3 regions of the Enterobacter sp. ECC_219_Taxon_10 genome follow, and region 3 is predicted to be linked to each of the others. Evidence: predicted binding sites of a transcription regulator. Region 3 holds the regulator's gene; each other region holds the start of a gene.
What was found. The regulator PurR, encoded in region 3, represses purine synthesis genes. The targets are predictions, from matches to a motif close to CANGCAAACGTTTGCNTG.

Region 1 (7,745 bases), 1.6 Mb from region 3:
CTCGACAATAGCGTTAAAACCGATTTTAGTCAGCTTCCAGCCAAAATTACGCGCCACCAGACCGGACGCGCCAATACCGGTCAAAATAATACGCCGCGCCGCGCGCAGCATCGCCACGCTTTCCAGTAACTTCTCTTCGGTATTCACATCCAGCGTGGCGTGCATCGCCGCCACGTTCTCTTTGATCAGCTTTTCCCCGACCAGACGCATGGGATCATCGCCGCGGATCTGGTTATGCACCGGCATGGACTGCGGGTTTGGGTTACTCACCAGCGCTTCGCTGATCGCAAGCTTAAGGGCAGGGAAGCCTTTAAAGCCAATCTTCTGGGCAAACTTCACCACGCTTGACTGACTCACCCCGGCTTCGCTTGCCAGCTGCTGCGAGCTGAGATGACGGGCGCGGTCAGGTTGAGAAAGCAGAAAGTCCGCCAGCTTTTTGTCGCTTTGAGCAAAGCCGGCGTAGCGCTGGCGAATGCGAATTAAACAGTTCATAGGTACTCCCGGCGGAAATGTGATTGTCTGCGCAAATACGAATTTTGCTCGCCTGAATGAATTTTATATTCCATTATAGTGAGATTATTATGAATTAAAAATTCTTGAGGTACAAAAATGAATCTTGGCTCACTTGTTTCTGAAACGCGTAACCCGCAAACCATGGATCTGGATGCGCTCTCCACCCTGGAGCTGGTTAACCGCTTTAATCAACAGGATACGCTGGTCGCGCAGGCAGTGAAAGAGACATTGCCTGAGGTAGCGAAAGCGGTCGATGCGGCGGCGGCGGCCCTTAAGGCCGGCGGTCGCATTATCTATATGGGCGCCGGCACCAGCGGGCGTCTTGGCGTGCTGGATGCCTCGGAATGTCCGCCCACCTTTGGCGTTCCGCACGGCCTGGTCGTTGGCCTGATTGCGGGGGGCCCCGGCGCGCTGCTGAAAGCTGTTGAAGGTGCGGAAGATAACAAACAGCTGGGCGAGGATGACCTGAAGGATCTGAACCTGACGGCGAACGATCTGGTGGTCGGCCTGGCGGCATCCGGGCGCACGCCGTACGTCATTGGTGGCCTGGAATACGCCAACCGGACCGGCTGCACGACGGTCGCCATCTCCTGCAATCCCGGCTCCCCGATTGCGCAGGTGGCCGCTATCGCTATCTCTCCGGTCGTTGGGCCGGAAGCGCTCACCGGCTCCACGCGCCTGAAATCCGGGACCGCGCAAAAGCTGGTGCTCAATATGATCTCCACCGGCGCGATGGTGAAATTTGGCAAGGTCTACCAAAACCTGATGGTGGATATGCAGGCCACCAACGTCAAGCTGGTGGATAGAGCCTGCCGCATGGTGATGGAGGCGACAGGCGCAGGCCGTGAAGAGGCAGAAGCGGTACTCAAACAGACCGATCACGATGTTAAACCCGCCATTCTGATGATCTTAAGCGGGCTGGATGCGGCGGCCGCGCGAGCCAGGCTTGATGCGCATAACGGCTTCTTACGGGCGGCATTAGAAAACTAGCAGAGGCGTGTATGGACAAAACAGCAGCGCTCGCCAGCGATATCCTGCAGGGGATCGGCGGAGAAAAAAATATTCAGCGTCTGGAAAACTGCATGACGCGCGTGCGTGTCGAGGTGCATAACGACGACCAGCTTGACGTGCCGGGTCTGAAGAAGCTATCCGGCGTCAGTGGCTATGTGAAACAGGGGCAGCAGCACCAGCTGATCGTCGGGCCGGGCAAGGCGGCGCAGGTCGTCGATGCCATGCGTGCGCTGATGGGCGGCGAAGCGAGCGTGACGGTTGACGATGCTGAACGCACCAAAGCGCAGGCGAAGGCGAAATATAAAGCCCCTATGAGCGACGCGCTGCGACAGCTGGCAAACGTCTTTATCCCGCTGATCCCCGCGTTTATTGCCTCTGGCCTGATCACCGGGATCATCAACATCCTCAAGCGGCCGGATATCGTCGGGGACTTTGCCACGCAGTATCCGAACCTGCTGGGTATTCTCGCAATCTTTGGCAGCGCGGTGTTTGCCATCATGAACATTCTGGTCGGGGTCAATACCGCCAAAGTGTTTGGCGGCTCGCTGGCCATGGGTGGCGTAATGGCGGGGATCTTGTCCAGCCCGCAGCTGGCGCAAATCACGCTGTTTGGCGAGGCACTCCAGCCTGGTCGCGGCGGGGTAATTGCCGTGCTGCTGGTGGTTATTCTGATGTGCTGGATCGAGAAAAAGCTACGTACGGTTCTGCCCGGCTCGATTGAGCTTATCCTCAACCCGCTGCTGACCACCTTAATTACCGGTAGCGTCGCGATTGTGGTCCTTCAGCCGCTAGGTGGGTGGATCTCTGATGCCATCGCCCACGGCGCGTCACTGGCTATTGACCGCGGCGGCCTGTTAGTGGGCGCGGTGCTGTCAGGCACCTTCCTGCCGCTGGTGCTGACCGGCCTGCACCAGGGGCTGGTACCTATTCACGTCGAGCTGGTGCAGGCGCACGGTTATAACGCGCTGCTGCCTATTCTCTCGATGGCGGGCGTCGGGCAGGTGGGGGCAGCGATTGCCGTCCTGATGAAAACCCGCAATGCGCGCCTGAAAAAAGTGATTAAAGGGGCGTTGCCGGTCGGGCTGCTCGGTATCGGCGAGCCGTTGATATTCGGCGTCACGCTGCCGCTGGGTAAACCGTTCCTCGCCGCCTGTCTGGGCGGCGCGGTGGGCGGGGCGCTCATCAGCTACTGGAAAGTCGCCACCGTTATCACCTTTGGTCTTTCCGGTTTACCGCTGGCGTTAACCATCGTGACCGGAAAAGTGATGCTCTATCTGTTAGGCTATTTAGTAGCGGTGATCGCCGGGTTCCTGTTTACCTGGCTGTTAGGATTCAACGACCCAGAGGAATAAGGTTTGGCCAATCACGAGCGTCGCGTTGTCTTTTTCGACCTGGATGGAACGCTGCATCAGCAGGATATGTTTGGTACGTTTATGCGCTACCTGCTGCGGCGTCAGCCTCTGAACGCGCTGCTCGTCTTACCGCTCTTACCCGTGATTGGCATTGCGCTGTTGGTAAAAGGCCGGGCGGCGCGCTGGCCAATGAGCCTGCTGCTCTGGGGATGCACCTTCGGTCACAGTGAAGCGCGGCTCAAACAGCTCGAACAGGATTTCGCTGACTGGTTTCGCGGCCACGTTGCCGCGTTTCCCGTGGTGCAGGCGCGCCTCACCAGCTATCTTGATGCCAACGATGCCGACATCTGGTTGATTACCGGCTCGCCGCAGACGCTGGTGGAGCGGGTCTACTTTGATACGCCCTGGCTGCCGCGCGTAAATCTTATCGCCACGCAAATTTCCCGCGGCTACGGCGGCTGGGTGCTGACGATGCGCTGCCTGGGGCATGAAAAAGTGGTCCAGCTGGAAAAACGTATCGGCACGCCGCTGCGGCTGTACAGCGGCTACAGCGACAGCAAACAGGACAACCCGCTGCTCTACTTTTGCCAGCACCGCTGGCGCGTGACTCCCCTCGGCGAACTTCAGCAACTCGAATAGTCTTATCTATAAGGGCTGTGTATAATGCCGCCCGCTTTTCGACTGGAGTATCAACCCTTGTCCAACCCTGAATACAATCATGAATACTGGATGCGCCACGCGCTGACGTTGGCTCAACGTGCCTGGGACGAGGGCGAAGTGCCCGTGGGCGCGGTGTTGGTTCATAACAACCAGGTGATTGGCGAAGGGTGGAATCGTCCTATTGGCCGCCACGATCCTACCGCGCACGCCGAAATCATGGCGCTTCGTCAGGGCGGGCTGGTGCTGCAAAACTATCGCCTGCTTGATACCACCCTGTACGTCACCCTGGAACCGTGCGTGATGTGTTCCGGTGCGATGGTCCACAGCCGGATCGGGACGCTGGTGTTTGGTGCGCGGGATGAAAAAACCGGTGCGGCCGGTTCGCTGATGGACGTGCTGGGGCACCCGGGGATGAACCACCAGGTGCAGACTATCGGTGGGGTACTTGCACCAGAGTGTTCGGGGCTATTAAGCGATTTCTTTCGAATGCGCCGTCAGCAGAAAAAGCAACAAAAGGCAGAATTGAAGCTGTCGGATGATTAAGCTCGCCCGGCGCCACAACCGGATAACTTTCCGCCAGCTGTTTTGCCTCTGTTGCCTCTTTCTCTTTCTCCAGCAGATAGCCGACCAGGCTAATCTGATACTTACGAATATTTTCCACGTAGGCGTAGGCTTCATGTCCGCGCGCGTAGCCATACGTCAGCTTGTTATACCATGGCTTCTGGCTCAGCAGCGGCAGGCGCTGTTTGACGTCTGACCAGCTGTCCGGGTTCCCCTTCGTTTTCGCCGTCAGAGCCCGCGCGTCAAGCATGTGCGCATAGCCCATGTTGTAGGCCGCCAGTGCGAACCAGATCCGCTCTTCTTCCGGCACCGTTTCCGGCACTTTAGCCATCATATCCTGCAGGTAGCGCGCCCCGCCGCTGATGCTCTGTTCCGCATCGGTACGATCATTCACGCCCAGGCTCAGCGCGGTATTTTTGGTTAACATCATTAACCCACGCACGCCCGTGGGGGAAGTCGCCTGGGTGTCCCAGTGGGACTCCTGGTACGAGATCGCCGCCAGCAGTTTCCAGTCAATTTCCTGGGCGTATTTTTCAAATAACGGCTGAAGGTCCGGCAGGACGCTGTCTACCGCGCGCAGGAAGCTGCGGGTATCAACGTAATCGAAGTCATCCCCGTGGCCGAGGTACTTCTCCTCAAGGCGCGCCAGCGTGCCGTCTTCATTAATGGTGTTGTAGAAATCAAGCATGGCCGCAGAGAGGGTCTGATCGTCATCCAGATGGGTAAACCAGGTAACGGGCTGTTCGTCCGTCACGTCCAGCGCCACGGCGATTTCTGGATGCACCCGCTGGAAAAGGCTGATCGCCACCGAATCGGCAATAGTGTAGGGCAGTTTCTGATCTTTGACCTGCTCCAGCAGCGCCGTCGTACCGAGTTTGGGATCGACCGTCCAGCTCAGATCGGGGTATTTCTTCTCCTTAAGCTCGCGCAGATCGTCAATCACCACATGGCCGGGCGCAATCGCCAGCTGTTGCGCGTTGATCGAGGCAAGCGTACGCGGGCGCAGGCTCCCGACGCGATAGACCAGCTGCTGGGAAACGGAGTAGTAGGTCGGGCCTGGCTGGTAGTTCTTGCTGCGCTCGCTGTTATAGACCAGACCGGCGGCAAGGATATCGGCATCGTCGTTATCGAGGTCGTCAAACAGCTGGTTGATGTTCTGACGAACGGTAATTTTAAGCTTCACGCCCAGATAATCGGCGAACTGCTGCGCCAGCTCATAATCCAGACCAATAATTTTGCCGTTAATGTCGCTGTAAATCAGCGGAGAGTTGAGGGTACTGACGCGCAGTTCCCCCCGCTCCTGAATGGCGGCGATACGGTTTTCGGCTTTGCCGAACCAGGGGATGGAAGGCCAGAGGGCCACTGCCAGCAGCAACGTTACAATGCCGATGAGCAGATAATTAATCTTTAATTTTTTCAATTAGTTAATTCTCTGCGACGCCGGATGCCTCAGTCTGCTGTAGCCATGTTAACAATAAGGTTTGCCATTGAATGAGCGGCATTTTGCGTAAACTTGCGCCACTTGGCAACCAATTAGAGAGACAGGTCACATCTATTGCTAAACATCTTCGCAAATTTTATTTCGACGCAAACGGTTTCGTCGACGCTCAGGATTCTCTATAATGACGCCCGTTTTCCCCCCTTGCGCACACTGTAAGCGCCCCGGCGCTTCGAAGACGAGAGACTTATGATGGAAATTCTGCGTGGTTCGCCTGCACTGTCTGCCTTCCGTATTACCAAACTGCTGGCACGTTTTCAGGCGGCCGACCTTCCGGTAAGCAATATTTACGCTGAGTATGTCCATTTTGCTGACCTGAATGCCCCCCTCAATGCAGAGGAGCGCGTACAGCTGGAACGCCTGCTCAAGTATGGTCCAAATCTGAGCAGCCATACGCCAACCGGCAAACTGATCCTTGCGACGCCGCGTCCGGGTACCATCTCCCCCTGGTCTTCCAAAGCTACCGACATCGCCCACAACTGCGGCCTGAGCCAGATTAACCGTCTGGAGCGCGGCGTGGCGTACTATGTTGAAGCCTCTACCCTGAGCGACGCGCAGTGGCAGGCGGTTGCGGCTGAACTGCACGATCGCATGATGGAGAGCGTGTTTGCCTCTCTCGATGACGCGCAGAAGCTTTTCTCCCACCATCAGCCTGCGCCGGTACAGAGCGTGGATCTGCTGGGGCAGGGCCGTCAGGCGCTGATTGACGCCAACCTGCGTCTCGGCCTGGCGCTGGCAGAAGACGAAATCGACTACCTGCAGGATGCGTTCATTAAGCTCAACCGTAACCCGAACGATATCGAACTCTATATGTTCGCGCAGGCTAACTCTGAGCACTGCCGCCACAAAATTTTCAACGCCGACTGGATTATTGACGGCGAACAGCAGCCGAAGTCGCTGTTCAAAATGATCAAAAACACCATGGAGCAAACCCCTGACCACGTGCTGTCTGCCTACAAAGACAACGCCGCTGTGATGGAAGGTTCCGAGGTGGGCCGCTTCTTCGCCGATCGCGAAGCAGGGCGCTATGACTTCCACCAGGAGCCTGCGCATATCCTGATGAAAGTGGAAACCCACAACCACCCGACCGCAATCTCTCCGTGGCCGGGGGCGGCGACCGGCTCCGGCGGTGAAATCCGTGACGAAGGGGCGACCGGTCGTGGTGCAAAACCCAAAGCGGGTCTGGTCGGTTTCTCCGTATCCAACCTGCGTATCCCGGGCTTTGAACAGCCGTGGGAAGAAGATTTCGGCAAGCCAGAGCGCATTGTCACCGCGCTGGATATCATGACCGAAGGCCCGCTGGGCGGGGCAGCGTTCAACAACGAATTTGGCCGTCCGGCGTTGAACGGTTACTTCCGTACCTATGAAGAGAAAGTGGACAGCCACAACGGCGAAGAGCTGCGCGGCTACCACAAACCGATCATGCTGGCGGGCGGGATCGGTAACATTCGTGCCGATCACGTGCAGAAAGGCGAGATCGTCGTCGGCGCGAAGCTGATCGTGCTGGGCGGCCCGGCCATGAATATCGGTCTGGGCGGCGGCGCGGCCTCCTCTATGGCCTCCGGCCAGTCTGACGCGGATCTCGATTTCGCGTCCGTGCAGCGCGACAACCCTGAAATGGAGCGTCGCTGCCAGGAAGTGATCGACCGCTGCTGGCAGCTGGGCGATGCCAACCCGATTCTGTTCATCCACGACGTGGGCGCGGGCGGTTTGTCCAACGCCATGCCTGAGCTGGTGAGCGACGGCGGCCGCGGTGGACGCTTCAACCTGCGCGATATCCTGAGCGATGAGCCGGGCATGAGCCCGCTGGAAATCTGGTGTAACGAATCCCAGGAGCGCTACGTGCTGGCGGTTGCTGCGGATCAGCTGCCGCTGTTTGACGAGCTGTGCCGCCGCGAGCGCGCGCCGTATGCCGTCATCGGTGAAGCGACCGAAGAGCAGCACCTTTCCTTAAGCGACACCCACTTTGACAACCAGCCGATCGATCTGCCGCTCGACGTGCTGCTCGGTAAAACGCCGAAGATGACCCGCGACGTAACAACCCGCAAAGCGGCGGGCAAAGCGCTGGATCGTCAGGGCATCACCGTGGCAGAAGCGGTCAACCGCGTGCTGCACCTGCCTGCTGTGGCGGAGAAAACCTTCCTGGTGAC
Region 2 (7,745 bases), 930 kb from region 3:
TCCGTCATCGACGTCAGCAGATGGCTGACTTTCCCTTTGCGCGTCACGGTCAGCAGGCGGGCTGTCATCTCATCTCCCAGACCCGGCCATTTTTTTCGTGCCTGTGGGCTGGTTTTCAGCTTCACCAGATAGTCGCCTTTACCCAGCTTTCTGACCTCTTCATACTGTGCTCCCTTTCTGAGAGGGAGCATCCAGTGACGGTGTTCTCCTGCCTGGCTCCATGCATTCAGCAACCCCAGCGAGTAGTAGCCTTTATCCATTAACGTCAGGGTGTTATCGCCGGTCTGCTCTATCAGTTGCTCCGCGAGCTCATTTTCGCTGTTTTTCATCGTGCCGAAGGCCGCTGCCGTCAACAGATGGCTGGTCAGCTCCATCTGACAGACCATTTTAACCTGCGGGTAGAGGGCCGGGTTTCCGCCATGCGTCTGGCGGGGAAAGGCGCTGTCGTTTTCCGGCGTGTCCGGTGTTCGCCAGAACACACCATCGATGGCCAGCAGGGTCAGGCCACACCAGTGCGGATGCGGCGTGGCGTTATGCCAGAGCTGCGCTGTTTGCGTGAACACGCGGCGGACGGCTTCGCTTCCCAGCCGCTGACGGGCCTGGATCACGGCGCTGGGGGCAACGAACGGACGGTTGCCGGGTAACATGATATCCAGCCGGTTAACGATCTGATGAAGCGGCTCCTTGCGCTCAAGGGCCATACCGATAATGCACCAGACCATCATTTCCAGAGGAAGGCGCCGTTTGCGTAACGTGACGGTGCCGGATTCTTCAAGGCAGCGGGAAATCAGTTCCGGGTCAAGACAGTCGCCCAGAGAAGTCAGAGGGTTACGCAGAGAATCGTAACGGGATACCAGATCAAGAGCCTGTCCAATGTGCATAAAAAAATCCGGAAACGGGTGAGCATTTCCGGATTCTTACACAGCCACTGGATCGGTCAACCGATCCTTAACTGATCGGCATTACAACCCTGGTTGCCGTTTTGCTTTTACCTCGCCACCCGGCTTTCTTTTTCAGCGATCAAGCCACTCAGCAATCTCTTCGTACGTCCCGCGATACACAATCTTCTCCGCTTTCTTCTCCAGCTGATAGCCGTACATCGGGTCGTAATAGTCCTTCAGCAGCGGTGCAAGCCAGCTGAAGTGCGCGTCCGTGCTGCCAGAGCGTTGTTGTTCCAACAGCGCGGAATCTAACAGCGCGGTGAATTCTGCATACCGCTGCAGCCCCAGACGGCGGCGAATGGCGAACAGGCCGTGATGCAGATACTCGCTGTACTCTTTCCAGCCCGCTTCCTCGCCGTAGGCAGCAGAAAAGTCCGCCCACATATGGTCGAAATACTCTTCGCGCAGGCGTTCAAGACGAATTTCAAACGGGTCTTCGACGACAACGATAGGGGCTTCAACCATGCGGTCGCGCAGGCACTCCGGCAGGTGGTTGGAGCCAATCATCCGGCCTTCATCTTCCAGCACCCAGCGCGCAGCGTCTTTTTTCAATAGCTCAACCGCAAGGTGGTTTTCAAAGCTGGCCTGGGAAAGCTGCGGCGTGAGCGTGCGGCCAAACGACGAACCGCGATGGTGTGCCAGCCCTTCCAGATCGATGCCCTGCGGGTGCTGCTTCACCAGCAGCGTTTTACCGTTTCCGGTACAGCCGCCGATTAGCACCATCGGCTTTTGCGACTGCTCGATCGTCACCTGAATCGCCATCTGGCGCAGGGCCTTATAGCCGCCGCGGATCAGCGGGTAGTCGACGCCAGCCTCTTTAAGCCAGGCCTGCGAGATATGCGAGCGCTGGCCGCCGCGCGCACAGCAGAGAAAGCCCTCAGGATGGGCAAGACTGGCTTCCCGCCAGGCGCGGATACGCGCGTCGCGCGTTTCACCGTTCACCAGGCGATGGCCGAGCGCGAGCGCGGCTTCGGGGCCCTGGCGTTTGTAGCACGTGCCAACGGCGGCGCGCTCGTCGTCGTTCATTAAGGGCAGGTTGACTGCCGCAGGCATCGCGCCCTGGGCAAATTCGATCGGCGCGCGAACGTCGATTAAAGGGGTATCAGACGCGAGGATCGCGCGATAGTCCGTTCCATCGTTCATGGTTATTCCAGAAGAAAACTCAGCAGCAATGGGCGGGGATTGTACGCCGGGGAAGGGGAAGGTCAACTCCCCGGCGTGGATGTCTTACTTAAGCTTTGACTGTGCCCAGACAATGCCGCTTGCATATTCCGGCGGCAGGAGAGGAACGATCGCTTCCAGGGTGGCGCTCAGGCGGTCCGTATCGGTATCGTTCAGGTTCAGGTGACCGACCTTACGACCCTCGCGGACCTCTTTGTCATACCAGTGCAGGTGCACCAGCGGCAGCTTTAGCCAGCCGTAGTTCAGATCGGTCCCGATCAGGTTGATCATCACCGACGGGCTGTTAACGACGGGCTTCGGCAGCGGCAGGTCGGTGATCGCGCGCAGATGCAGTTCGAACTGGCTGATGGAGGCGCCGTTTTGCGTCCAGTGGCCGCTGTTGTGCACGCGCGGAGCCAGCTCGTTGATCAGCAGACCCGATGGTGTGACGAAACACTCCATCGCCATGACGCCCACGTAGCCCAGCTCGTGCATGATGGCGGAAAGCATCTCTTCCGCCTGCGCCTGCTGGTCGGCATTGGCCTGCGGGAAGGCGACGCTGGTGCGCAGAATGCCGTCCTGATGCAAGTTATGCGTCAGCGGGTAAAACACCGTGCGGCCATCGTGCCCGCGCGCGCCAACCAGCGACACTTCGCCGCTAAAGTTGATGCCCTGCTCAACGATGCACTCGCCGTAGCAGTCGTCCGGCAGCTCGGCGGTTTCATGCGCGCGCAGGCGCCACTGGCCGCGGCCGTCGTAGCCGCCCACGCGACGCTTTACAATCGCCAGTTCGCCCAGCATCGCGAACACGTCATTCCACTCGCTTTTGTCGGACAACAGCTGCCACGGTGCGGTCGGCAGACCGAGCTTGTCGAACAGCTGCTTTTGCGTCAGACGGTCGGCAATAATCGGGAACACGTCGCGGTTCACAAAGGCGTTATGGCGCGCCAGCTCGCGGGTCAGCGCGGTTTCCGGCCAGCGTTCGATTTCTGCCGTGATCACGCTCTGGTGGAACGGGACGGCCTCAGGTTCATCGTCCAGCCCGACGGGCCAGACAGCAATACCCAGCGGCTCACCGGCCTGACGCAGCATACGGCCCAGCTGGCCGTTACCGAGGACGCAAACCTGCTTCATGCTGCACCCCGCGGGTCCGGGTTATCCAGCACCTCGTCGGTCTGGGCTTTACGCCACGCCGCCAGACGCTGGCGTAAATCTTTGTCGTGCGTTGCAAGAATTTGCGCGGCCAGCAGAGCGGCATTCGCCGCGCCCGCTTTGCCAATCGCCAGCGTGCCGACAGGAATACCGCGCGGCATCTGGACGATGGAATAAAGGCTATCGACACCGCTTAACGCGGCGCTTTGAACAGGGACGCCCAGAACCGGCACCAGGGTTTTAGCGGCAATCATGCCTGGCAGATGTGCTGCGCCGCCCGCACCGGCAACGATCACCTCATAACCGTTCTCTTCAGCGCTTTCGGCGAAGCTGAACAGTTTGTCCGGCGTACGGTGCGCGGAGACCACTTCAACGTGGTGCGGTACATTCAGGATTTCAAAGATTTCGGCGGCGAACTGCATGGTAGCCCAGTCGCTTTTGGACCCCATCACGATGGCGACACGCGCCGGATTATTGCGGGAAGACATGCGTCTTAAAACTCCTGTGGTGCGAAACACACTGCTTTCGAGGGCACAGAGAATAGCATGTTATACGGGCAAGGAAAACGGTTGCGCGGTTAAATCTTGAGCCGTTGTTGCCATCAATTCATAACAAAACAGACCGCGATCTGGCGGTCTGTTTTCGTCGAGCGACAATCATTATTTCGTCAGTTCTGCGGTCATGTACACGCGGTTGTTGAACTGCGCGCTGGTGATTTTGTATGACGCACCTTGTTCAGCAGCCTGGGCAGCAATTTTCGCTTCTGCGCGGTCAAGGGTTGAGCCGGTTGCACTCACGCTCTGAGCGAAAGAACCGAAAGAAACCAGGGAGAGAGCAGTAACTGCAACGAAAGTTTTGATGGATTTCATGGTCGTATTCCTTAAATATTTTGTCTGGGATAGGGCGTGTTGCCCTGATGTGATAAATAATAGGCCGACCACGGGCTGATTAAAATCGAAACAATTTGCCGATATTATTCAAAAAAATAGAAATACTTGTGAGGGGGTTAAAACGGAAACGCGATAAGCTCCACGCCCTCTGGCGTGACTTTGACCATAGAGCCTTCGCTGTGCCACGCGCCCAGTACCACGCGATGGGCCGGTTCACCGTTGGCGATAAGGGAATGCACGTCAGGACGATGGGTATGACCGTGGATCAACCACTGAACGCCATGCTTTTCCATCACGTTCACCACCGCCAGCGGATTAACGTCCATGATGGTCAGGGACTTGCTGCTGTTGGCGGCTTTACTGCCCGCGCGCATTCTGGCGGCGATGCGGTTGCGGATAAACAGCGGCAGGGCAAGGAACAGCTTCTGGATCCACGGGGTGTGGACTTTGGCGCGAAACGCCAGGTAGCCGGTATCGTCGGTGCAGAGCGTATCGCCGTGCATGATCAGCACCCTGCGGCCATAGAGGTCGAGCACCTGCTCTTCCGGCAGCAGCGTCATACCGCTTTCACGGGCGTAGCGCTTGCCGAGCAGGAAATCACGGTTGCCGTGAATGAAGTAGCAGGGGACGCCGGAATCCACCAGCGTTTTAATGGCGGCAGCCATTTCACGGTGCAGCGGGTTTGGGTCGTCGTCGCCAATCCAGGCTTCAAACAGGTCGCCCAGGATGTACAGCGCATCGGCGCTTTTCGCTTCACCGCGTAAAAAACGCAGAAAACCGGCGGTTATCGCCGGTTCTTCTGTTTGCAGATGCAGATCCGCAATAAAGAGTGTCGCCACGAATTACTCGCTGACGGTCACGCTTGTAATCACAACGTCTTCTTTAGGAACGTCCTGGTGCATACCGCTGCGGCCGGTAGAGACGGCTTTGATCTTGTCAACCACGTCCATCCCTTCAACCACTTCTGCGAAGACGCAGTAGCCCCAACCCTGCAGGCTTTCGCCAGAGAAGTTCAGGAAGTCGTTATCCGCCACGTTGATGAAGAACTGCGCGGTGGCAGAGTGTGGTGCCTGAGTACGGGCCATTGCCAGCGTACCGCGGGTGTTTTTCAGGCCGTTGTTCGCTTCGTTTTTGATCGCTTCTTTGGTCTCTTTCTGGCGCATGCCAGGCTCGAAACCGCCGCCCTGAATCATAAAACCGTTGATCACGCGGTGGAAAATGGTGTTGTTGTAGAAACCTTCGCGGCAGTAGTCCAGGAAGTTTTTAACTGTTTCAGGCGCTTTGTCATCAAAGGTTTTGATTACGATATCGCCATGATTAGTGTGGAAAGTAACCATTTTTGCATCCTGTTCCGTTATTGTGGTACGTCGACCCGCCTTCGGGTCATATATAGGGGCTTGTTATAGCATAACCACAGGACGCGATCACCTTGCATTGTGTGCTGATCCTATTCCGAATTATGGGTATTATAGGGAACAAACAACCCACACACGTGTTTACATGGAATCTTCGATGTTAAAAATCTTTAATACAATGACGCGCCAGAAAGAGGAATTTAAACCTATCCATGCCGGGGAAGTCGGCATGTACGTGTGTGGTATTACGGTTTACGATCTCTGTCATATCGGCCATGGCCGTACCTTTGTCGCGTTCGACGTCGTCTCTCGCTACCTGCGCTTCCTGGGCTATAACCTGAAGTACGTGCGTAACATTACCGACATCGACGATAAAATCATCAAGCGCGCTAATGAAAACGGCGAAAGCTTTGTTGCGCTGGTGGATCGCATGATCGTTGAGATGCACAAAGACTTCGACGCCTTAAATATTCTGCGTCCGGACAGCGAGCCGCGCGCGACCCACCATATTCACGAAATTATCGAGATCACCGAGAAGCTGATTGAGCGCGGTCACGCGTACGTTGCTGACAACGGTGACGTGATGTTCTCGGTGCCGACGGACCCAGCCTACGGTTCGCTTTCCCGTCAGGATCTGGATCAGCTCCAGGCCGGCGCGCGCGTGGACGTGGTGGACGTGAAGCGTAACCCGATGGACTTCGTGCTGTGGAAAATGTCCAAAGCGGGCGAACCAAGCTGGCCATCCCCGTGGGGCGAAGGCCGCCCGGGCTGGCACATTGAATGTTCCGCGATGAACTGCAAACAGCTGGGCAAGCACTTCGACATTCACGGCGGCGGTTCGGACCTGATGTTCCCGCACCACGAAAACGAAATCGCGCAGTCCACCTGCGCCCACGGCGGCGAGTACGTGAACTACTGGATGCACTCCGGGATGGTGATGGTTGACCGCGAGAAGATGTCGAAATCGCTGGGCAACTTCTTTACCGTGCGCGACGTGCTGAAGTATTACGACGCGGAAACCGTGCGCTACTTCCTGATGTCCGGTCACTATCGCAGCCAGCTGAACTACAGCGAAGAGAACCTGAAGCAGGCGCGCTCGGCGCTGGAGCGTTTGTACACCGCCCTGCGCGGCACCGACAAATCAGTGCCTGCGTCTGGTGGCGAAGCATTCGAAGCGCGCTTTGTTGAGGTGATGAACGACGACTTCAACACCCCGGAAGCCTACTCCGTGCTGTTCGACATGGCGCGTGAAGTGAACCGCCTGAAGTCAGAGGACATGGCCGCGGCGAATGCGCTGGCGTCCCATCTGCGCAAGCTCTCTTCCGTGCTCGGCCTGCTGGAGCAGGAGCCGGACGTGTTCCTGCAGAGCGGCGCGCAGGCGGACGACGGCGAAGTGGCGGAAATTGAGCGGCTTATCAAAGCGCGTCTGGAAGCGCGTCAGGCGAAAGACTGGGCGGCGGCAGATGCGGCGCGTAACCGTCTGACCGAGATGGGCATCATTCTGGAAGACGGCCCGCAGGGAACGACCTGGCGTCGTAAGTAATTTCCACCCTCACCCTAACCCTCTCCCTAAGGGAGAGGGGATCGTTCGGTTGTCTCCCTCTCACTGTGGGTGGAGGGCATCAGCGCGCACGCTTTCTCCACCACAGCAACCCCATCAGCACTACCCCCGGCAGCCACACCCACAGCAATTCTGAAACGATCACCTGATGCCCGTACGGCGTGGTATAGCGCGACAGCGCAAACGGCGCGACCTTAATCACCTGCCACGGCGCAAAGAAGCGTTCATCCGACCACGGCCATAACCAGCCGACGCCTTTCCCGCCCGTGGTAATCGAATCCAGCAGGCTGTGCGACAGCAATGACACCGTTAAAAATAGCCAGCACCGCGTCAGGCTGGCCCGGAACCATCGTCGGCCAATCAGCACGCAAAGTATCGGCACCGCAAAGGCGAACAACAGGGAGTGGGTAAAGCCGCGATGACCGAAAACATTTCCGTAGGCAACGCCGAATTTAAACGCCAGCACGTCGGCGTCCGGCAGCATGGCGAGAACGATACCGGCAAACAGCAGGCGGGGAGGGATGACCTTGGTTCCCAGACCTAAGCCCAGGCAAAGAGGGACAGCAGCGTGAGTAATAACGGTAGGCATTACATTTATCCATGGCAAATCATGGCAATATAGCAGCGAATTCGCTGCGGCAAACCGGTGCTAAATTCTGATTTTACGCCGACTCGCGTGCGATAA
Region 3 (7,745 bases):
GGGGCTGCACAGCCCGGAGCAGATCGCCGCATGGCAGAAAATCACCGCGGGTGTTCACGCTGAAGAGGGTCGCATTGCGGTCCAGCTGTGGCATACCGGTCGTATCTCCCACAGCAGCATTCAGCCTGGCGGTCAGGCACCGGTTTCAGCCTCTGCCCTGAATGCGAATACCCGTACCTCGCTGCGCGATGAAAACGGCAACGCGATCCGCGTCGATACCTCTACGCCACGCGCGCTTGAGCTGGACGAGATCCCGGGTATCGTGAACGATTTCCGCCAGGCCGTAGCCAACGCCCGTGAAGCCGGTTTTGACCTGATTGAGCTGCACTCCGCGCACGGTTACCTGCTGCACCAGTTCCTGTCACCGTCGTCTAACCATCGCACCGACCAGTACGGCGGTAGTGTCGAAAACCGCGCTCGCCTGGTGCTGGAAGTGGTTGACGCCGTCTGCCAGGAGTGGAGCCCGGACCGTATCGGGATCCGCGTCTCCCCAATCGGTTCTTTCCAGAATGTCGACAACGGTCCGAACGAAGAAGCCGATGCCCTGTACCTGATCGAAGAACTGGCTAAACGTGGCATCGCTTATCTGCACATGTCCGAGCCGGACTGGGCCGGCGGTAAGCCTTACACGGAAGCCTTCCGTCAGAAAGTGCGCGAGCGCTTCCACGGGGTGATCATCGGTGCGGGTGCTTATACCCCAGAGAAAGCCGAAGACCTGATTAATAAAGGGCTGATCGACGCCGTGGCATTTGGCCGCGACTATATTGCCAACCCGGATCTGGTAGCCCGTCTGCAGCAGAAAGCGGCCCTGAACCCGCAGCGTCCTGAGAGCTTCTACGGCGGCGGCGCGGAAGGCTACACCGACTATCCTTCTCTGTAATCTCGCCATTGTTCATTGATAGCGGCGACACTTCGCCGCTATACTAAAACATCGTTTCTGTTCAAAAAAATAGTCTATTCCATTGGTTAATGAGGAAATTATGCGCCTACTTCACACCATGCTGCGCGTTGGCGACCTGCAACGTTCGATCGATTTCTACACTAACGTCCTGGGCATGAAGCTGCTGCGCACCAGCGAAAACCCGGAATACAAATACTCGCTGGCGTTCGTGGGTTACGGCCCGGAAACGGATGAATCGGTCATTGAGCTGACCTACAACTGGGGCGTGGACAGCTATGAACTGGGTACCGCCTATGGCCATATCGCGCTGGAAGTGGACAACGCGGCCGAAGCGTGCGAACGCATTCGCAAAAATGGCGGTAACGTCACGCGCGAAGCGGGCCCGGTAAAAGGTGGCACCACCGTGATTGCGTTTGTCGAAGATCCGGACGGTTACAAGATCGAGCTGATTGAAGCCAAAGACGCGGGCCGCGGTCTGGGCAACTGATCCCTCAGGGCGCAACATGCGCCCGTAGTTTTACTGCATCCCCCCGCAAAATTTGCCATAATGCGCTCTGCTTTTTCCCTGGTAAGAGACCCTGATGTCCGATAACGCTCAATTTAGCGGTCTGTGCGACCGTTTTCGTGGTTTTTATCCCGTTGTCATTGATGTAGAAACAGCCGGATTTAACGCTAAAACCGATGCGCTGCTTGAAATTGCCGCCATCACGCTGAAGATGGATGAACAGGGCTGGCTTACACCGGACACCACGCTGCATTTCCACGTTGAACCTTTCGAAGGGGCAAACTTACAGCCGGAGGCGCTGGCGTTTAACGGTATCGATCCGCATAACCCGCTGCGCGGTGCAGTCAGCGAATATGATGCGCTGCACGCCATTTTTAAAATGGTGCGTAAAGGCATGAAAGAGAGCAACTGCAGCCGCGCCATCATGGTGGCCCATAACGCCACCTTCGATCACAGCTTTACCATGGCTGCAGCCGAGCGCGCGTCGCTCAAGCGCAACCCTTTCCACCCGTTCGTGACCTTCGACACCGCCGCGCTGAGCGGCCTGGCGCTGGGACAAACTGTGTTATCAAAGGCCTGCATTACGGCGGGTATACCGTTTGACGGCACCCAGGCACACTCCGCCTTATACGACACGGAGCGCACCGCAGAGCTGTTCTGTGAGATCGTCAACCGCTGGAAGCGTCTGGGCGGTTGGCCGCTGCCGATGGGCGACAGTGAAGAATAAAAAAAAGCGACCTTATCAGGTCGCTTTTTTATTAACGCAGAAAATTACTCAGCGTCTGGCTCTTCGGTTTTGTACTTCGCCGCCGTCTCTTTGATCAGCTGCTGCAGTTCGCCGCGCTGGTACATCTCAATCAGGATATCGCAGCCGCCAACCAGTTCGCCGTCAACCCACAGCTGCGGGAAAGTCGGCCAGTTAGCGTATTTTGGCAGCTCTGCGCGGATGTCCGGGTTCTGCAGGATATCAACGTAAGCAAAACGCTCACCACAGGCTGACAGCGCCTGAACCGCTTGCGCGGAAAAGCCGCAGCTTGGCAGCTTCGGAGAACCTTTCATATACAGCAGAATCGGGTTTTCAGCGATCTGGCGCTGGATTTTTTCAATAGTGGTGCTCATGTCTTGCTTCCTTTAACTTCTGTTACGGCAATAGTCTGACATTGTAGCGGGTCAGGCTGGCATCGGAAAATAACATTTTCGTCACGTTTATATATTTTACCGCGACTCTACAAAAGTTGCATTGCAAATGGTGTTTACCCCTGCGACCGTCAGGGTTTTGCTCAGGGAGTGAACAATTGTGCGGCAGAACGATGATTTTTTTTGCACTTGCTAACGAAACAGGTTTTTAGATTGAAAAATGCTATTAACTTCTCGGGTTTTTATGGATTAGAATCGACGGGCTTTGTAAATCACACGCGGGTATTATTGATGACCTGCATATATCAGGGGACTGCCCAGTGGCGCGGATAACTAAAATCTCGATCACGCTCTGTGCTTTACTGTTTACTTCACTCACTTTCACGCCAGCGGCAAACGCCTCTCAGCAGGCGCGGCAATCTGCTGTACAAAAAAGCCATCTGGTAAAAGCCACAGAACGTAAGAAAAAAACCACCACGAAGAACGTCAAGAAAAAAACCACCGCTCAGACTAAACAGACCGCTTCCAGCAAGACGAAAACAAAATCTTCCCGCACTACCCGCACCGCCAAAAATAAAGCTTCGCTGACCGCCGCTAACCTCGTTACAGAAAAATGCATTACCCGTAAAGGGCATAAAGCAAAATGCACGAAGGTGACGAAACTGGCGGATGTGCATAAAGTGCGTGTGCAAAAAGCGCAAAAAACCGCGATGAATAAGCTGATGGGACAGATTGGCAAACCTTATCGCTGGGGCGGCAGCTCGCCGCGCACCGGTTTCGACTGCAGCGGCCTCGTCTATTACGCCTATAAAGATCTGGTTAAATTCCGCATTCCGCGTACCGCCAACGAGATGTATCACCTGCGCGATGCGTCACCAGTTAACCGCGGGGAGCTGGAAAACGGCGATTTGGTCTTCTTCCGTACCCAGGGTCGCGGCACGGCTGACCACGTCGGCGTCTACGTCGGCAACGGGAAATTCATCCAGTCACCGCGCAGCGGCCAGGATATTCAGATCACCTCGCTCAGTGAAGACTACTGGATGCGCCACTACGTCGGCGCGCGTCGCGTGATGACGCCAAAAACCATTCGCTAATCCCTGCCCTGCCACATCCGTGGCAGGGTAAGTTCCTCTTTTGCATACCCTTTCAATTTGCTATCCTTTCCCTGTTGTCTGTGTGGTTATTGGCAACGCAAAATACAATAAGGAGAGAAGCAATGTCGTTCGAATTACCTGCACTACCGTATGCAAAAGACGCCCTGGCACCGCATATTTCAGCGGAAACCCTGGAGTATCATTACGGCAAACATCACCAGACGTACGTCACCAACCTGAACAACCTGATCAAGGGCACCGATTTCGAAGGCAAAACGCTGGAAGAGATCGTTCGCAGCTCAGAGGGTGGCGTTTTTAACAACGCGGCTCAGGTGTGGAACCACACCTTCTACTGGCACTGCCTGGCACCCAATGCCGGTGGCGAACCTGCCGGTGAGCTGGCGGCCGCCATTAACGCCGCTTTTGGCAGCTTCGCCGAGTTTAAGACGAAGTTTACCGATGCAGCCATCAAGAACTTCGGTTCTGGCTGGACGTGGCTGGTAAAAGAGGCGGATGGCAAACTGGCTATCGTGTCCACGTCTAACGCGGGCACTCCGCTGACCACCAGCGCTACGCCGCTGATGACCGTGGACGTGTGGGAACACGCTTACTACATTGATTACCGCAACGCGCGCCCGAACTACCTGGAACACTTCTGGGCGCTGGTTAACTGGGAATTTGTCGCGAAGAATTTCGCCGCGTAAAAGACACGCAGAAGGGTTCGCCCTTCTGCGTTTTTGCTTATTCCGCCGTGCAAACGGCTTCAGGCTGTTTACGGCCGGACATCATTACCAGCAGCAGGCCGAGCGCGGCAATAATGGCCCCCATCACCGGCACAAAACTGTACCCCAGACCACCTGAAATCACGGCGCCTCCGGCGGCTGCGCCCAGCGCATTGCCGAGATTGAACGCCCCGATATTCACGGAAGACGAGAGGCCCGGCGCCTCATGGGCGACACGCATCACGCGCATCTGCAGCGGCGGCACCACGGCAAAGGTTGCGGCCCCCCAGACGACCATCGCAATCGCCGCTCCGAACTCATTACGCGCCAGCCACGGGATAGCAACCATAATGACAATCAGCAGGGTTAAGAAGCCTTTCAGCGTCCCGCTCACGGAACGGTCAGCAAATTTCCCGCCGAGATAGTTGCCGATCGAGAAGCCGACGCCAATCAGCACCAGCATCGCGGTAACGAAAAGAGGCGTTGCGTGGGTGATATCGTGCAGCACCGGTGAAATATAGGTGTAGAGGGTAAACATCGCCCCTGCCCCCAGCACCGTGGTGAGCAGCGCGGAGAGCACCTGCGGGCGCATCAGCACCGCCAGCTCTTTACGCACTTCCGGACGTTCTCCTGCACTGCCTTTCGGCAGAGAGAAGAACAACGCCACCATCGCGACCACGCCCAGCCCGGCCGTCGCCAGGAAGGACATACGCCAGCCGATCGCTTCCCCCAGCCAGGTTGCCGCCGGCACCCCGCCAATGTTGGCAATCGTCAGCCCCATAAACATGGTCGCTACAGCGCTTGCCTGCTTGTGTTTTGGCACTACGCTTGCGGCCACGACCGAGCCCAGCCCAAAGAACGCGCCGTGGTTCAGGCTGGTCAGAATGCGCGACAGCATCAGGGTAGTGTAGTCCGGCGAAATGGCCGAAAGCACGTTGCCCAGAGTGAAAATCGCCATCAGGAAAATCAGCGCATTGCGGCGCGCCCGGTGAGAAAGCAGAAGCGTCATCAGCGGCGCCCCCACCATCACGCCGATGGCGTAGGCGCTGATTAACATGCCTGCCGCAGGGATCGAGACGTCTACGCCCCGGGCAATAACAGGCAGTAACCCCATCGGGGAGAATTCAGTGGTGCCAATCCCAAAAGCGCCAATCGCCAGGGCCAGCAGGGGAAAATTGATTTTCATGCGTCAACTCCGGATGCCGTGTCATGTGGTGACACAGAACAAAGAAGCGGAAAGCATGACATCAATCACAAAAAATGAGAAGTTAACAAAATGGCAAAAGATTTTTGCCAGAGAAGTAACAATCGCGGCGATGGGGAGGGAGAAGGCTCTCCCTCCGCGTAAATCAGTGCAGCGCAGCCGTCAGACCAGCCGCGACAATCAGAGCCAGCACAACAACGGTGGTGAACAGCGAAAACTTCAGATCGGAACTCATCAATTTTTCTCCTTTTAATCCCCCCACGAAAAGTGAGCTTGCTCATTTTTGCACAGATTCCGTCAAAAATCTTCCTGGATTTATACTGATAACCACTTTACCTCTTCCCCTTTTCATCAAGATAGGCCAAAATTCCACGCTAAATTTATTAGCGTACCGGCCATTGACCCCCTCCTGACGTCCCGTGTCGTTTTCCTGGCGTGCCGCAATCCAAAATTGCGTGATAAGGGTGAGAGAAGGCAAACGTTTACCTTCAAGTTTTTCAGGAGTTTAGGATATGGTCTGGAGTGACATTTAATGGCAACAATTAAAGACGTAGCAAAACGCGCAAACGTTTCCACTACAACCGTATCACATGTAATTAACAAAACCCGCTTCGTGGCGGAAGAGACGCGCAACGCGGTCTGGGCAGCGATCAAAGAGCTGCACTATTCGCCAAGCGCGGTTGCGCGCAGCCTCAAGGTCAATCACACCAAGTCCATTGGATTACTGGCGACCAGCAGTGAAGCGGCCTATTTTGCCGAGATCATTGAAGCGGTGGAGAAAAACTGCTTCCAGAAAGGCTATACCCTGATTCTCGGCAACGCATGGAACAGCATTGAAAAACAGCGTGCCTACCTGTCGATGATGGCGCAAAAGCGCGTGGATGGCCTGCTGGTAATGTGTTCCGAGTACCCGGAATCCGTGCTGTCGATGCTGGAAGAGTATCGCCATATTCCGATGGTGGTGATGGACTGGGGCGAAGCGCGCGCGGATTTCACCGATTCGGTTATCGATAACGCCTTTGAGGGCGGCTATATGGCCGGCCGTTATCTGATTGAGCGCGGCCATCGCGAGATTGGCGTGATCCCGGGTCCGCTGGAGCGCAACACCGGCGCGGGCCGTCTGGCCGGCTTTATGAAAGCGATGGAAGAAGCGCTGATTACCGTGCCGGAAAACTGGATCGTGCAGGGCGACTTTGAGCCGGAATCAGGCTACCGCGCGATGCAACAGATCGTCTCCCAGCCGCACCGCCCGACCGCCGTCTTCTGCGGGGGTGACATCATGGCGATGGGCGCCCTCTGTGCGGCCGATGAGCTGGGTCTGCGCGTCCCGCAGGACATCTCCGTGATCGGGTATGACAACGTGCGCAACGCGCGCTTCTTCACGCCAGCGTTGACCACCATTCACCAGCCGAAAGATTCGCTGGGTGAAACCGCCTTCAATATGCTGCTGGACAGGATCGTCAACAAACGTGAAGAGTCGCAGTCCATTGAAGTTCACCCTCGCCTTATCGAACGCCGTTCCGTCGCGGATGGCCCGTTCCGCGACTACCGTCGTTAATCTCATTGCGGAGCCAGTCAGGCTGGCTCCCTCAGCCATTCCCGGTTAAGCGTTTCGCTGTCCCCCAGATAATCCAGAAGCCAGGCCATCGCCGGGGAAACATCATTTTGTTGCCAGGTGAGGCAGCAGGCCGCATCCGGGAATGGATTCTCCAGGGCCAGCTCAACCCACTCACCGGTGTCGATTCGTGGTCGCGCAAAATGAACGGGTACCATCGCGACGCAGAGCCCGGCGCTAAGGCACGTCGCCGACGATTCCCAGTCAGGGGCCACCACCCGCCGCTGGTTGTCCAAAAGCCATGTGATACGCTTGGGCAGCGAGCGGGAGGTATCCTCCAGCACCAGCGACGGCCAGCCGCGCAGCGTATCATCGCTCAGCGGCCCTTCCATCTTCGCCAGCGGATGATCGCTTGCCACCACGCATTTCCAGCTCAGCATCCCCATATCGCGAAAGGCGTAACGCCCCCCGACCGGGATCGCCTGAGTGGCCCCAATGGCCATCTCTGCCCTGCCGTCCGCCAGCGCATCCCAGACGCCGTTGAACACCTCCTGCGAAACCCGCAGTTCGACGTCAGAAAAATGACGGTAGAAATCGACAATCATCTGCCGGGTGCGCTCGGGCTTA

Region 1: purL (phosphoribosylformylglycinamidine synthase) is a predicted target of PurR. The motif match lies at 5,682-5,699, and genes of this name have one in related genera.
Region 2: purE (5-(carboxyamino)imidazole ribonucleotide mutase) is a predicted target of PurR. The motif match lies at 3,813-3,830, and genes of this name have one in related genera.

What each region holds. Positions count from the first base shown of each region.
Region 1 covers NZ_CM178005.1:3,664,741-3,672,485, reverse strand. Annotated here, with positions in the region: gene AC4ICF_RS17355 (MurR/RpiR family transcriptional regulator) at 1-492, opposite strand, end outside; gene murQ (N-acetylmuramic acid 6-phosphate etherase) at 610-1,503, shown strand; gene AC4ICF_RS17345 (PTS transporter subunit EIIC) at 1,515-2,876, shown strand; gene yfhb (phosphatidylglycerophosphatase C) at 2,880-3,515, shown strand; gene tadA (tRNA adenosine(34) deaminase TadA) at 3,540-4,079, shown strand; gene mltF (membrane-bound lytic murein transglycosylase MltF) at 3,967-5,517, opposite strand; gene purL (phosphoribosylformylglycinamidine synthase) at 5,785-7,745, shown strand, end outside.
Region 2 covers NZ_CM178005.1:1,185,168-1,192,912, forward strand. Annotated here, with positions in the region: gene AC4ICF_RS05495 (IS4 family transposase) at 1-881, opposite strand, end outside; gene mnmH (tRNA 2-selenouridine(34) synthase MnmH) at 1,014-2,084, opposite strand; gene purK (5-(carboxyamino)imidazole ribonucleotide synthase) at 2,169-3,236, opposite strand; gene purE (5-(carboxyamino)imidazole ribonucleotide mutase) at 3,233-3,742, opposite strand; gene AC4ICF_RS05515 (YdgH/BhsA/McbA-like domain containing protein) at 3,914-4,123, opposite strand; gene lpxH (UDP-2,3-diacylglucosamine diphosphatase) at 4,261-4,983, opposite strand; gene ppiB (peptidylprolyl isomerase B) at 4,987-5,481, opposite strand; gene cysS (cysteine--tRNA ligase) at 5,657-7,042, shown strand; gene AC4ICF_RS05535 (metal-dependent hydrolase) at 7,122-7,649, opposite strand; gene malI (Mal regulon transcriptional regulator MalI) at 7,723-7,745, opposite strand, start outside.
Region 3 covers NZ_CM178005.1:2,112,605-2,120,349, reverse strand. Annotated here, with positions in the region: gene AC4ICF_RS10165 (alkene reductase) at 1-880, shown strand, start outside; gene gloA (lactoylglutathione lyase) at 981-1,388, shown strand; gene rnt (ribonuclease T) at 1,483-2,133, shown strand; gene grxD (monothiol glutaredoxin 4) at 2,178-2,525, opposite strand; gene AC4ICF_RS10145 (C40 family peptidase) at 2,864-3,637, shown strand; gene sodB (superoxide dismutase [Fe]) at 3,760-4,341, shown strand; gene AC4ICF_RS10135 (MFS transporter) at 4,379-5,545, opposite strand; gene cydH (cytochrome bd-I oxidase subunit CydH) at 5,709-5,798, opposite strand; gene purR (HTH-type transcriptional repressor PurR) at 6,096-7,121, shown strand; gene punR (DNA-binding transcriptional activator PunR) at 7,139-7,745, opposite strand, start outside.